One region of the Oharaeibacter diazotrophicus genome, then DNA from elsewhere that is predicted to be linked to it. Evidence: predicted binding sites of a transcription regulator. Region 1 holds the regulator's gene; the other holds the start of a gene.
What was found. The regulator PhoB, encoded in region 1, activates phosphate uptake and scavenging genes when phosphate is short. The targets are predictions, from matches to a motif close to TGTCATNNANCTGTCAT.
Positions count from the first base shown of each region.

Region 2: a site for PhoB is predicted at 2,477-2,493, ahead of EDD54_RS09425 (YdcH family protein). Genes of this name have one in related genera too.

Region 1 is NZ_SNXY01000006.1:64,619-71,780, forward strand. Features, by position in the region: gene EDD54_RS00480 (VWA domain-containing protein) at 1-722, opposite strand, end outside; gene EDD54_RS00485 (hypothetical protein) at 719-1,150, opposite strand; gene EDD54_RS00490 (DUF58 domain-containing protein) at 1,143-2,054, opposite strand; gene EDD54_RS00495 (AAA family ATPase) at 2,075-3,067, opposite strand; gene EDD54_RS22820 (hypothetical protein) at 3,270-3,446, shown strand; gene EDD54_RS00500 (DeoR/GlpR family DNA-binding transcription regulator) at 3,450-4,202, opposite strand; gene EDD54_RS00505 (NUDIX domain-containing protein) at 4,325-4,915, shown strand; gene phoB (phosphate regulon transcriptional regulator PhoB) at 4,986-5,684, opposite strand; gene phoU (phosphate signaling complex protein PhoU) at 5,703-6,410, opposite strand; gene pstB (phosphate ABC transporter ATP-binding protein PstB) at 6,449-7,162, opposite strand, start outside.
Region 2 is NZ_SNXY01000007.1:195,772-202,933, reverse strand. Features, by position in the region: gene EDD54_RS09445 (class II glutamine amidotransferase) at 1-187, shown strand, start outside; gene EDD54_RS09440 (5-(carboxyamino)imidazole ribonucleotide synthase) at 195-1,277, opposite strand; gene purE (5-(carboxyamino)imidazole ribonucleotide mutase) at 1,267-1,731, opposite strand; gene EDD54_RS09430 (YdcH family protein) at 1,938-2,144, opposite strand; gene EDD54_RS09425 (YdcH family protein) at 2,533-2,706, shown strand; gene EDD54_RS09420 (OpgC family protein) at 2,834-4,006, opposite strand; gene EDD54_RS09415 (sulfite exporter TauE/SafE family protein) at 4,142-4,927, opposite strand; gene EDD54_RS09410 (propionyl-CoA synthetase) at 5,062-6,978, shown strand; gene EDD54_RS09405 (NepR family anti-sigma factor) at 7,033-7,162, opposite strand, start outside.

The DNA of each region.
Region 1 (7,162 bases):
CCGTCGAGCTCCTCGGTGGTGCCGAGCGCGATGGTGTGGACGCGGATGCCGAGTTCGCGCGCCAGCGCCGCCGCCGCGGCCGGCGCGACCGCGCCCGCGGTGGCGGTGCCGTCGGAGAGCAGCACCACGACCCGGCTCGGCGACGCCGAGTCCTTCAGCCGTTTCACCGCGAGGCCGAGGCCGTCGCCGATCGCGGTGGAGCGTCCGAGCACGCCGATCTCGGCCTCGGCGAGGGCGGCGTCGACGGCGGCGAGGTCGAAGGTCGGCACCGCCGCCACCTCGGCCTGATCGGCGAACAGCACGAGGCCGACGCGGTCGCCGGCGCGCCGGCGCACGAAGTCGCGCGCCACCGCCTTCACCGCCTCGATCCGGCGCACCGGCCGGCCGTCGAGCACGAAATCCTTCTGCTCCATGCTGCCGGAGAGGTCGAGCACCAGCACGATCTCGCGGCCGGAGGCCGGAACCGCCGCCGACGGCAGCACCCGCTGCGGTCCGGCGAGCGCCAGCACCAGGAACAGCCACGCCGTCCAGGCGAGCGCGAGCCGGATCCGCCGTCCACCGGTCGCCGCGGAGACGGCACCGGCCGCGCCGAGCCGCGCCGCCACCGCCGCCGGCACCCTGACGCTGCCGCGCGGCGGCCGGCGCGGCGGCATCAGCCGGCTCGCCAGCAGCGGCAGCGGCAGGGCGGCGAGCGCCAGCGGCGTCGCGAACAGCGCGTTCATCGCCCGATCACCCGGAGCGCCGCCGCGCTGCCGCGCCGGGCCGCCGCCTCGTCGGCCGGGGCGTAGAGCCCGTCGGCCAGCGCGGCCAGTCCCTCCGCGACGTCGGGCGAGCCGCGGAAGTCGGCCACGAAGGCCGTCAGGGTCGCGCCGGGCGCGAGCCGTCCGCGCGCCACCAGATGGTCGCGCAGGACCGTCGCGACCGCCGAGATGCGCTCGTCCGGCGGCAGCGCCGCCGCCGCGCGCACCCGCGCCGCAGCGGCGGCTGCCGGCGAGCGCCCACGGGCGAGGAGCAGCGCCAGCCCGACCAGCGCCAGCGCCGCGACGATGCCGACCGCCACGGCGAAGCCGAGATCGTCGGCGGCGACGGCGGTCGAGACCGCCGGCAGGTGCGGCGGCCGGAGGCCGGCGAGGGCGGGCGCGTCAGCCATGGAGCGCCTCGACCGCGGCGAGTTGGGCCGCCGGCGGCTCCTCGGTCCGCACCACCGCCGAGCGGACGCCGAGGCCGGCGAGCCGCGCCGCGGTCGCCTCCGCGCCGCCGACGCCGCGCTCCGCGCCGCGCACCGCGCCGAGCCCGCGCCGGCCGTCGGCGGTGACGAAGGGGTAGACGCCCGCCGGTGCGGTGCGCTCGAAGGCGTCGGAGATCACCGCGGCGGCGACGTCGACCCGCACCAGCGCCTCGGCGATCGCCGCCGCGAAGCCCGTGTCCGCCCCCTCGAAGACGTCGTCGAAGCCGGAGGCGAGCACCAGCGTGCCGCCGCTCGGGATCGAGCGCGCCGCCGCGGCGAGCTGCGGGCCGATCGCCGGGGCGTCGTGGCCGGCGCCGGCCAGCGCCTGCCGATGCGCCTGGACGAGGCCGCCGACCACCGCGATCATCGCGCGTTCGCCGACCGCCGGGCGCACGTGCACCGGCTCGCCGCCGGCGAGTGCCAACAGTCCGACGCGGCCGCCCTCGGCGGCGACCCACCAGCCGGCCAGCGCCAGGATCTCGGCCGCCGCCACCGACATCAGCGCGCGGCGGGTGCCGAACAGCATCGCCGGCCGGAAGTCGGCGACCAGCAGCGTGGTGCGCTCGCGCTCGTCGCGGAAGGTGCGCACGTGCGGCTCGCCGGTGCGGGCGGTGGCGTTGCGGTCGACGTGGCGGGGATCGTCGCCGTGGCTCCACAGGCGGACGTCGTCGGTCTCGCTGCCGCGGCCGCGCCGCCGCGTCACGAAGGGCCCCGGCCGCGACGACGTGCGCCGCACGCGCCGGCGCCGCGCCTCCGCCGCCAGGAAGCGCAGGCGGATCAGGGAGTCGGGGTCGACGACGGCGCCGGGGTCGGCGGGAATGCCCATGGGCGGCCTCGGTCAGGGCGTCAGAGCGGGGCGATGCGGTCGAGGATGCGGGCGACGATGGCGCGGGCGTGGTCGCCCTCGGCGGTGGCGCGCCACGTCGGGATCAGGCGGTGGGCGAGCGCGTCGGCCGCCTGGCTGCGCACGTCCTCGGGCGTGGCGTAGTCGCGGCCGGCGAGCCAGGCGCGCGCCTTGGCGGCGGCGGCGAGCGCCAGCGTGCCGCGCGGGCTGACCGGGTGCTCGATCGCGGCGCGCACGTCCTCGCCGGCGCCGCCGTCGCGGGTGGCGGTGACGAGGCGGACGATGTGGTCCTTGAGCGCCGGGGCGAGATGGGTCCGCGCTGCCGCCGCCCGCGCCGCGCGCACCTCGGCCATCGAGAGCCGCGGTCCCGGCGCGGCCGGCTCGGCCACGGTCTCGCGCTCGACGAGGTCGAGGATGGCGCGCTCCTCGGCCGGGCCGGGCATCTCGACCAGCACGTGGAACAGGAAGCGGTCGAGCTGCGCCTCGGGCAGCGGGAAGGTGCCCTCGTGTTCGATCGGGTTCTGCGTCGCCACCACCATGAACGGGTCGGGCAGGGCATGGGTGGCGCCGCCGGCGGTGACCTGCCGCTCGGCCATCGCCTCGAGCAGGGCCGACTGCACCTTCGGCGGCGCCCGGTTGATCTCGTCGACCAGCACCAGCGAGTGGAACACCGGCCCGGCCACGAACTCGAAGGCGCCGCGGTCGGGGCGCCAGACCGGCGTGCCGGTGAGGTCGGCGGGCATCAGGTCGGGCGTGCACTGGATGCGGGCGAAGCTGGAATCGAGGCCGTCGGCGAGCTGCTTCACCGCCCGCGTCTTGGCGAGGCCGGGCGCGCCCTCCACCAGCACGTGGCCGCCGCAGAGGAGGGCGGTCATCAGCCGCTCGACCAGCGGCGTCCGCCCGATCAGCGCCGCCTGCAGGCGCTCGGTCAGCGCCGCGACCCGCGCGCGCAGGTCGTCGGCCGCGCCGGTGGCGGCGTCCTCGCCCATCTTCATGCCGTCTCCTCCCGGTGCCCGCGTTCGGCGCGCGCTGTCCGGTCCCGCCTCCACCCGGGAAGAAGTCTATGCCGGAGCACGCGACGGGCTCAACCGGCCACCGCGGTCGGCCGTCGTGACATCTCGCCCCGGGGGGGATCGCCCGGAACCATGCCGGTGCGGATCCGTTGACCCACTGGCAACGAAATCAAGGAGAAGCGCGATGCCGACCGAACTACCGACGCCGAAGCCTATCAATCCGGGCACCGAGAAGGAGCCCGAGAACCCCGGCGACGCCGCCATCGAGGAGCACCTGAAGGGCGAGCCGCAGAGCGACATTCCGAGCCCGCTGCCCGACCTCGTTCCCGAGCTGATTCCCGGCGTGCCAACCGTGCGCTGACGCTCACGCGGCCAGGATCTGGACGCCGGCGCGCGCCGCCGCGGCCGCGAACTCCTCCGGCGGATCCAACGCGACGACGGTCGTCGTGGCCTCGAACGGCGCGATCCGCCACGGCGACACCGCCGCGATCTTCTCGGCCGAGGCGAGCACCACGCAGTCGGCCGAGGCCGCAATCATCGCCCGCTTGATCCGGGCTTCCTCGTAGTCGCCGGTGGTGAGCCCGTGCTCCGGGTGGATGCCGGTGACCCCGAGGAACACCGTGTCGGCCCGCACCTCCGCGATCGCCGCCGCGGCGGCGGCCCCGACCGCGACGACCGAATGCCGGAACAGCCGGCCGCCGACCAGCACCACCTCGATTCCCGGCTTGTCGAGGAGCTCGAGCGCGACGCTCGGCGCATGGGTCACCACGGTCGCGGCGAGATCGGGCGGAAGGTGCCGGGCGAGCCGGCCCGCGGTGGTGCCGCCGTCGACGAACACCACCGACCCCGGCCGTACCAGCGCCGCCGCCGCCCGGCCGATCCGGTCCTTGGCGTCGGTGGCGATCGACTGCCGCGCGGCGAAATCCGCCAGCGCCGGCGAAGCGGGCAGCGCGCCGCCGTGGACCCGCTGCAGCAGTCCCTCCGCCGCCATTTCGCGCAGGTCGCGCCGGATCGTGTCCACCGACAGCCCGAATCGCTCCGCCGCCACCTTGGCGACGACCTGACCCTCGCGGGCCAGCGTCTCTAGGATCAGGGCGCGGCGTTGGCTGGCGAGCATGACGAGAGCCTTCACGAAAATTCTTGTCTCTGCACGAAATATCCCGTATCCGTGCCCTGAAGGCAAGCAAGAACGGCAATTTCGTTCTCGTTCGTGCGATTTCATGAAGTGTGAGGTGTGCGATGACGGTGGCCGACCGGGTCCGGGTTCACGACGTCCGGGTGCTCTCCGACGACTGGTACGTCCTCCGGAAGACCGTCTTCGACTTCCGCCGCGCCGACGGCGTCTGGCAGCGTCAGTCGCGCGAGACCTACGACCGCGGCAACGGCGCGGTCATCCTGCTCTACGACCTCGACCGCCGCACCGTGGTGCTGACCCGGCAGTTCCGCTACCCGGCCTTCGTCAACGGCTGGGACGACCTCCTGATCGAGGCGCCGGCCGGCCTGCTCGACGCCGCTTCGCCGGAGGAGCGCATCCGCGCCGAGGCCGAGGAGGAGACCGGCTTCCGGGTGCGGGCGCCGGTGAAGGTCTACGAGGCCTTCACGAGTCCCGGGTCGGTGACCGAGCGGCTGCACTTCTTCGTCGCGCCCTACGAGCCGGCCGACCGGGTCTCGGACGGCGGCGGCGTCGCCGCGGAGGGCGAGGACATCGAGATGATGGAAGTCGGCTTCGACGAGGCGATGGCGATGGTCGCCGACGGCCGCATCGCCGACGCCAAGACGATCATGCTGCTGCAGCACGCCGCGCTGGCGATCTTCCCGCACGCGGGCTGACCGGTGGGGCGCCCGCGGCCTGCCGGTCCACCACGAACTCGCCAAGGTGCCGGCGGCCCGACGGCCGCCCTCAGCGCTGCTTGGCGAACTGCTCGTTGAAGGAGTAACCGGCGCCGCGGACGGTGCGGATCGGGTCCTTCGAGGTGCCGCGGTTTATCGACTTGCGCAGCCGGCCGATGTGGACGTCGACGGTGCGCTCGTCGACGTAGACGTCGTGGCCCCAGACGCCGTCGAGCAGCTGTTCGCGGGTGAAGACCCGGCCGGGCGCCCGCATCAGGAATTCCAGCAGCTTGAACTCGGTCGGGCCGAGATGGATCTCGCGGCTGCTGCGGCGGACCCGGCGGGTCTCGCGGTCGAGTTCGATGTCGCCGGAGACCAGCACCGACGTCAGCGTCTCGGGCTTGGCCCGGCGCAGGAGCGCCTTCACGCGCGCCACCAGCTCGGGCACCGAGAAGGGCTTGACGATGTAGTCGTCGGCGCCGGTCGCGAGGCCGCGCACGCGCTCGGATTCCTCGCCGCGCGCGGTCAGCATGATGACCGGCGTGCGCTGGGTCTCCGGGCGCTGGCGCAGCCGCCGGCACAGCTCGATGCCCGAGAGGCCGGGCAGCATCCAGTCGAGGATGACGATGTCCGGCACGATCTCGCGCAACCGGATCTCGGCTTCGTCGCCGCGGAAGCTCTGCTCGACCTCGAAGCCCTCGGCCTCGAGATTGTAGCGCAGGAGCAGGCTGACCGGCTCCTCGTCCTCGATGATCAGGACCTTGGTCATGGATCGCCCCGCGCCGGCTCAGGCCGGCGTCACGGTTTCGATGGCGCTGAGGTCGGCCTTCGGGCGTTCCTCGCCGTAGGGCGCGCCGGTCAGCGCATAGTGCACGGTTTCGGCGATGTTGGTGGCGTGGTCGCCGATGCGCTCCAGGTTCTTGGCACAGAACAGCAGATGGGCGCACTGCGAGATGTTGCGCGGATCCTCCATCATGTAGGTCAGGAGCTCGCGGAAGATCGAGGTGTAGAGCGCGTCGATCTCGGTGTCGCGCAGGCGCACCGCGCGGGCGGCGGCGTCGTCGCGCTGGGTGAAGGCGTCGAGCACGGCCTTCATCTGCTCGAGCACGATGTCGGAGAGGTGCTCGACACCGACCCACAGGCTCTTGTGCAGGCCGGCGCCGTTGATGGCGGCGACGCGCTTGGCGATGTTCTTGGCGAGGTCGCCGACGCGTTCGAGGTCGATCGAGATGCGCAGGGCGGCGACGATCTCGCGCAGGTCCGAGGCCATCGGCTGGCGGCGCGCGATCAGGAGGACGGCCTCCTCCTCGATGCGGCGCTGAAGTTCGTCGAGGCGGCGGTCGGCGTCGACGACGCGCTGGGCCTGGAACTGGTCCAGCCGGGCGAGGGCGGCGACGGAATCGGCGACCAGCCGCTCGGCGATGCCGCCCATCTCGGCGACGTGGCCGGCGAGATCGCGCAATTCCTGGTCGAAGGCGGTGACGGTGTGCTCCATGGAACCCTCCCGAAGCGTGCCTGGCGTTGCGGCGCGGCTCAGCCGAAGCGGCCGGTGATGTAGTCCTGGGTCCGCTTCTCGATCGGGTTGGTGAAGATGTGATCGGTCGGACCCTCCTCGACGAGCACGCCGAGGTGGAAGAAGGCGGTGCGCTGCGACACGCGGGCCGCCTGCTGCATCGAGTGGGTCACGATGATGATCGTGAAGTTGGTGCGCAGCTCGTCGATCAGTTCCTCGACCTTGGCGGTCGCGATCGGGTCGAGCGCCGAGCACGGCTCGTCCATCAGGATCACCTCGGGCGACACCGCGATGGCGCGGGCGATGCAGAGGCGCTGCTGCTGACCGCCGGAGAGGCCGGTGCCCGGCTCGTGCAGGCGGTCCTTGACCTCGTTGAACAGCGAGGCCTTCTTCAGCGAGGTCACCACGATCTCCTCGAGGTCCGCCTTGGAGCGGGCGAGACCGTGGATCTTCGGGCCGTAGGCGACGTTCTCGAAGATCGACTTCGGGAACGGGTTCGGCTTCTGGAACACCATGCCGACGCGGGCGCGCAGCTCGACCACGTCGAGATCCGGGTCGTAGATGTCCTTGTTGTCGATGGCGATCCGGCCCTCGACGCGGCATCCGGCGATGGTGTCGTTCATCCGGTTGATGCAGCGCAGGAAGGTCGACTTGCCGCAGCCCGACGGGCCGATGAACGCGGTGACCGCGCGCTCGGGTATGTCGATCGAGACGCCGTGCAGCGCCTGCTTCTG
Region 2 (7,162 bases), on a different contig from region 1:
CGACCGGCCGCCGACGCTCTACTGGCGCGTCGCCGACGGCGACGTCACCGTGGTCTCCGAACCGCTCGACGACGATCACGGCGGCTGGCAGGCGCTGCCGGCGCAGACCGCGCTGACGGTGCGCGCCGGCACCGTCGCGATCCAGCCCTTCGAGGTCCGTGCCGTCGCCTCGGCCCGCGCGGCGTGACCCGCCGTCAGCGCCGGACGCGGTTGACGTGGCCCATCTTGCGGCCGGGCCGCGCCTCGGTCTTGCCGTAGAGGTGCAGCCGCGCGTCCGGGTCCGAGACGATGGCGAGCCAGTCGGCGGCCTCGTCGCCGATCAGGTTCTCCATCACGGTGTCGCCGGTGCGCGCGGTCGAGCCGATCGGCCAGCCGGCGACGGCACGGACGTGGTTCTCGAACTGCGATGTGACCGCGCCGTCCTCGGTCCAGTGGCCGGAATTGTGCACCCGCGGCGCCAGTTCGTTGACGACGAGCCGCTCGCCGGCCTCGTCGCGCACCAGGAACATCTCGACGCCGAGCACGCCGACGTAGCCGAGCCGCTCCGCGATCCGCCGGCCGAGGGCGTCGGCGGCGGCGCGCGTCTCCGGCGCGACACGGGCGGGCACCACCGTCTCCTTGAGGATGTGGTTCTCGTGGCGATTCTCGCCGACGTCGTAGACGGCGACGTCGCCGGCCGCGCCGCGCACCACGATCGCCGACAGCTCGAGCGCGAAGGGCACCAGCCGCTCCAGCACGAGGTCGCGGCCGCCGAGGGCGGCGACCGCGGCGACGAGGTTGTCGCGCGTCGCGACCTTGGCCTGGCCCTTGCCGTCGTAGCCGAAGCGGCGGGTCTTCAGGATCGCCGGCAGGCCGCAAGTCGCGATCGCCGCGTCGACGTCGCCGACGCCGTCGATCGCGTGGAAGTCGGCGACGGCGACGCCGGCCGCGCGCAGGAAGGTCTTCTCGGCGACGCGGTCCTGGGCGGTGGCGAGCGCGTGGGCGTCCGGGAACAGCGGCCGGTGCGCGGCCAGCACGGCGGCCGTCGCCGCCGGCACGTTCTCGAACTCGTAGGTGACGACGTCGACCGCCTCGGCGAAGGCGGCCAGCGCGGCCGCGTCGTCGTAGGCCGCGACGGTGTGCGCGGCCGCCACCTCGAAGGCCGGGCTCGCCGGATCGGGGCAGTAGACGTGGACGCGAAGGCCGAGCCGGGCGGCGGCGAGCGCCATCATCCGCCCGAGCTGGCCGCCACCGAGCATGCCGATCACGGAACCGGGGGGAAGAGCCTCAGGCTTCATCGACGGGCACCTCGGCGACCGCCGCCGTCTGCGCCGCCCGGAAGGCGTCGAGCCGGTCGGCGAGGTCGGGATCGGACAGGGCGAGCACGGCGGCGGCGATCAGCGCCGCGTTGATCGCCCCGGGCTTGCCGATCGCAAGCGTACCGACCGGGATGCCGCCGGGCATCTGCACGATCGAATGCAGGCTGTCGACGCCGGAGAGCGCCTTGCTCTCGACCGGCACGCCGAATACCGGCAGCGGCGTCAGCGCCGCGGTCATGCCCGGCAGGTGGGCGGCGCCGCCGGCCCCGGCCACGATCACCTTGTAGCCAGCGGCCTTCGCCCCCTTGGCGAAGTCGTAGAGCCGGTCCGGGGTGCGGTGGGCCGAGACGATGCGGGCGTCGTAGCCGACGCCGAGCCGGTCCAGCGTCTCGGCGGCGTGGCGCATGGTCGCCCAGTCGGACTGGCTGCCCATGATGATGGCGATCGGCGGCGTCGTGGTCACGGCGGGACGGCCTCCTGCAAACTGGCCGGCGCCGGGCGCCGGACGTGACTGGCCGGCGCCGGGCGCCGGACGGGTCGCGAGGCCCCGGCGAGTAGCGGAAATGCGCGCCGCCGGCAAGCGCGCGGGCGCGCGCGCCGATTCTCCAGAGCCAACGGACCGGCCGCGCGGGGCCCGGTTCAAGCGATGATGTCGGGGACGATCTGGTCCTCGAGGAACTGGATGCGGTCCTTGAGCACGAGCTTGCGCTTCTTCAGCCGCTGGATCTGGATCGTGTCGCCCGAGCCGAGCGCGACCATGGCCGCGATCGCGGCGTCGAGGTCGCGATGCTCCTGCCTCAGGCGTGCGAGTTCGATCCGGACCTGCTGCTCCTCGTGCTCGGTCATACGCCACACCCTTCACGAACACGTCGTTGCGCGCGGCCGCACCGGGCCGCCCCCCTCGTGACACGACCTATACCAGAATCGCCGAGGACTTTCAGCGGGTCTCGAACTCGGATCGCACCGGGCCCCTTCAACTTCGGGACGGGCGCCCCCATCTCGTGTCATGATGCCACGGCGCCTCGGGGGCGGGGCGCCGAAGGACCGTCCGCGCACGGACGCCCCGGTCGCCCGCAACCGACGGTGGGCGAAATACCATGGCTTTTATAATTTTCTTTCAATGTTTACCGGTCTCACGGATTTTTTATTTCGCCGCCACACGGATTGCGGTCGACAACACGACGGTCTCGTGACAGACTTTTCCTTGTCGATGCGATCACGGAAGGAGGCCCTGATGTCGATTCAGTCGCACATTGCCGAGCTCGAGCGGCGCCATGCCGCTCTCGAACGAGAGCTGGAGGAAGCCCACCAGCACCCGAGCGTGGATGCCGTACGGCTCAAGGAGCTCAAGCGACGGAAACTGCATCTGAAGGACGAGATCGCCAAGCTGTCGCAGACGGTGCACTGAAGACGATCGGTCCGAGATCCCCCTCTCTGAACGAGGACGCCGCGGCCCCACGGGACCGCGGCGTTTTTCGTTTCCGCGATGGGTTCGGCCGCCGCCGGGCGTCGCGTCCGCGAGGGGCCGCCGCCGCTCAGGGCGTCGGCAGCGGCGCGAAGCCGGCGGGCATCGACAGCGTTGCCGGCGCGGCTGCACGGGCCTTGCGCGCCTTCTCGGCCGCCTGGAGGCGGTCGAGGCCGTAGGCGAGCCCGATCTGCACCGCGGCACCGACGGCGAGATAGGCGAGCTGTTCGCCGACCGAGAGCCCGCGGGCGAGCATCAGCACGTTGCCGACCATCGACAGCGCGGTGCCCACCCAGAACACCGGCAGCGCGTTGCGCCCTAGGAGGGCGAGCGGGTTGGTGGTCGAAAGCCCGCGCAGCCAGCCCATCACCGGGCTGTGGCCGACCACGTAGGCGAGCGACAGGATGTGCGCGAGCCGGGGCGCAGCGACCCAGGGCTTCTCGTTGATCTGGAAGTTGTGCGGCAGGAACGGGATCTCGGGGATGGTGCCGTAGAAGTTCCAGCGGTGGAAGATGCAGGCGCCGACGAGATAGGCGAGCGCCGCCCACCACAGCGGCCGGGAATAGGGCACCGGCGTGCGCTTCTCGAGGACGCGCAGGCCGACGAAGAAGCCGATCGCGAAGATCAGCTGCCAGGCGAAGGGGTTGAAGAACCAGCCGCCGGCGTCGGGGAAGTTCGGCATGTTCCAGCCGAACACCTGGGTGGCCGCGTAGAGCGCGACCGAGACCGCCAGCATCACCCGCGGCCCGACCGAGGCGAGCAGCATCATCGGCCCGACCACCACCAGCAGGCAGACGTACATCGGCAGGATGTTGTGGTAGCCGATCTGGTAGGTCATCAGCGGCAGACCGACCAGGGCGTGGAAGAAGTCGTCGCGGATCAGGTTCAGCCGGATCTCGTCGAACAGTTCGGGCTTGTCGTAGAGGAGGACACCGAGGGCGAAGATCGCCATGCCGACCACCGTCGAGGACAGGTGCGCGACGTAGAGCGTGCCGGCCCGCTTCAGCGTGCGGCCGACGGCCAGCAACGGCCGCCCGGCGGCGAAGCCGCGGAAATAGGCGAAGGCGGCCGCGACGCCGGCGAGCAGTACGAACAGCTCCGCCGAATCCGACAGCCCGAAATTCTTGTGCGTGAAGGGTTCCAGCACGTTGTTCGGGATGTGGTTGACGAAGATCGACAGCAGCGCGAAGCCGCGCAGCACGTCGATGCCGTTGTCGCGGCTTGATGTCGGCTTGGAAGACATGGTCACTCGCGGGTCCTGGAACGGCGACCGGCCGGCGCGGGACCTGCCGCACCCGGCTCTCCACCGATGCGACGACGTCTAAACGAGCGTTCCTGAAGCGGACATGAACGGAAGCGGCACGTTTCGCCGCACCGGTCACACCAGCCCGGCGACACCGTCCCAGATCAACTTGACCGCCACCGCGAGGATCGACCAGACCAGGATCCGGTAGAACGCCCGCTCGTCGATCACGGTCACGATCCGGACGCCGACGAAGGTGGAGACCACCGCGAGCGGGGCGAGCACCGCCGCGGTCGCCAGCGTCTCGGTGCCGAACTGGCCGAGGGCGGCGTAGGGCACCACCTTCACCGCGTTGAGGATGGCGAAGAAGATCGCCGACGAGCCGGCGTACATCACCGGATCGAGGCGCAGCGGCACGACGTAGGTCTGGTAGGGCGGTCCGCCGGCGTGGGCGACGAAGCTGGTGTAGCCGGCGAGCGTGCCCCAGACCTGGGCCGACAGGAACGACGGCCGCTTCGCCGTGGAGAAGCCCTCCGCCGAGGGTGCGGCCCGGCGGCGCCAGTGCTCGAACAGCCACAGCCGCGCGAGGAACGCGAGCGCGATCGTGCCGACGACGATGCGCACCGCGTCCTCCGGCACCACGCTGGCGGTGAGCCAGCCGAGGAAGGTGCCGAACAGACCGGCCGGCAGCAGCCGGATCACGATCGCGCGGTCGAAGCGGCGGCGGTAGGCCGCGACGGCGACCACGTCCATCACGAGAAGAATCGGCAGCATCAGTCCGGCGGCCTGCACCGGCGAGATCACCAGCGCCATCAGCGGCACCGCGGCGAAGCCGAAGGCGCCGCCGAAGCCGCCCTTGGACAGGCCGGCGAGGGCGACCGCCGGAACGGCGGCCACGTAGAAGAGCGGGTCGGTGATCATGGGCCGGGGAATCGGGGAGCGGGAAGGCCGGCCAGACCTACGCCCATTTCCCGATCCACGAAAGTCTTACACCCGAAAGTGTGAGCGTCCCGCGCTTGCATCGCCCGTGACACGGGCGGAAAACAGCCGACGACATGCGCGGGGAGGAAACCGTGAGCCGTTACGCCGAAGTCTACGCCGCCTGGAAGGCGGACCCGGAGGGATTCTGGAAGACGGCCGCCGCCGCCATCGACTGGACGCGCTACTGGGACGCGGTGTTCGATCCCGCCGACGGCCCCTACGGCCGCTGGTTCAAGGGCGCGACCACCAACACCGCCTGGAACTGCCTCGACCGCCACGTCGCCGCCGGTCACGGCGAGCGCACCGCCCTCATCTACGACAGCCCGATCACCGGCCGGAAGGCCCGCTACAGCTACGCCGAGCTGACCGCCGAGGTCACCGCGCTCGCCGCCGTGCTCGCCGACCACGGCGTCGGCAAGGGCGACCGCGTCATCGTCTACATGCCGATGATCCCGCAGGCGGTGATGGCAATGCTCGCCTGCGCCCGCATCGGAGCGATCCACTCGGTGGTGTTCGGCGGCTTCGCCGCCCGCGAACTCGCCACCCGCATCGACGACGCCAAGCCCAAGGTGATCGTCGCCGCCTCCTGCGGCATCGAGCCGAACCGGCTGGTCGCCTACAAGCCGCTGCTCGACGAGGCGATCGCCGCCTCCGAGCACAAGCCGTCGAGCGTGCTGGTGTTCCAGCGCCCGCAGGTCCAGGCCGCGCTGCAGCCCGGCCGCGACTTCGACCTGGCCGACGCCATGGAGACCGCCCGCGGTCGGCCGGTGCCCTGCGTGCCCGTCGAGGCGACCGACCCCTGCTACATCCTCTACACCTCCGGCACCACCGGCCAGCCGAAGGGCGTCGTCCGCGACACCGGCGGCCACATGGCGGCGCTGGCGTGGTCGATGAAGGCGATCTACGACATCGAGCCCGGCGAGGTGTTCTGGGCCGCCTCCGACGTCGGCTGGGTGGTCGGCCACAGCTACATCGTCTACGCCCCGCTTCTGATCGGGGCGACCACGGTGGTCTACGAGGGCAAGCCGGTCGGCACGCCGGACGCCGGCGCCTTCTGGCGCATGGTCGAGGAATACCGGATCTCGGCGCTGTTCACCGCGCCGACCGCCTTCCGCGCGATCAAGAAGGAGGACCCGGAGGGCGTCCTGATCGGCCGCTACGACCTCTCCAGCCTGCGCACCCTGTTCCTCGCCGGCGAGCGCGCCGACCCGGACACCGTCAAGTGGGCCGAGGACAAGCTGAAGGTGCCGGTGGTCGACCACTGGTGGCAGACGGAAACCGGCTGGGCGATCGCCGCCAACCCGGTCGGTCTCGGCATGCTGCCGGTCAAGCACGGCTCGCCGACGGTGCCGATGCCCGGCTACGCCGTCGAGATCCTCGACGACGCCGGCCACCCGGTCCCGGCCGGCAAGCTCGGCAACATCGTGGTCAAGCTGCCGCTGCCGCCGTCCTGCCTCCCGACGCTGTGGAACGCCGACGAGCGCTTCGTGCGCTCCTATCTCGAGGAGTTCCCCGGCTACTACAAGACCGCCGACGCCGGCTTCATGGACGAGGACGGCTATCTCTTCATCATGTCGCGCACCGACGACATCATCAACGTCGCCGGCCACCGGCTGTCGACCGGCGCGATGGAAGAGGTGCTGGCGAGCCACCCCGCCGTGGCCGAATGCGCGGTGATCGGCGTCCACGACGCGCTCAAGGGTCAGGCGCCCTGCGGCTTCGTGGTGCTGAAGGCCGGCGTGACCACGCCGCGCGCCGAAATCGAGAAGGAGCTGGTGAAGCTCGTCCGCGACAAGATCGGTCCGGTCGCCGCCTTCAAGCTGGCGATCACCGTGGACCGGCTGCCGAAGACCCGCTCCGGCAAGATCCTGCGCGGCACCATGCGCCAGATCGCCGACGGCGAGACCTATCGCATGCCCGCCACCATCGACGATCCCGCCATCCTCGACGAGATCCGCGACGCCGTCACCGGGCGTCTCGCCGACGCCTGAGGCGTCTCCCGGCCGGGCCCGCGCGCATCGTGCGCCGGTCCGGCCGCGTCGTCGTCAGTGCCGCCGTGCGGGTTCGTCGCCCTGCCGCGCCTCGAGGTGGTCGGGCTCGCCGCGGCCGTCGAGGCGCTCTAGCAGGCCGCGCATCCGCGCCGGCAGCGGCTCGTCGAGCACGCCCTCGTGGGCG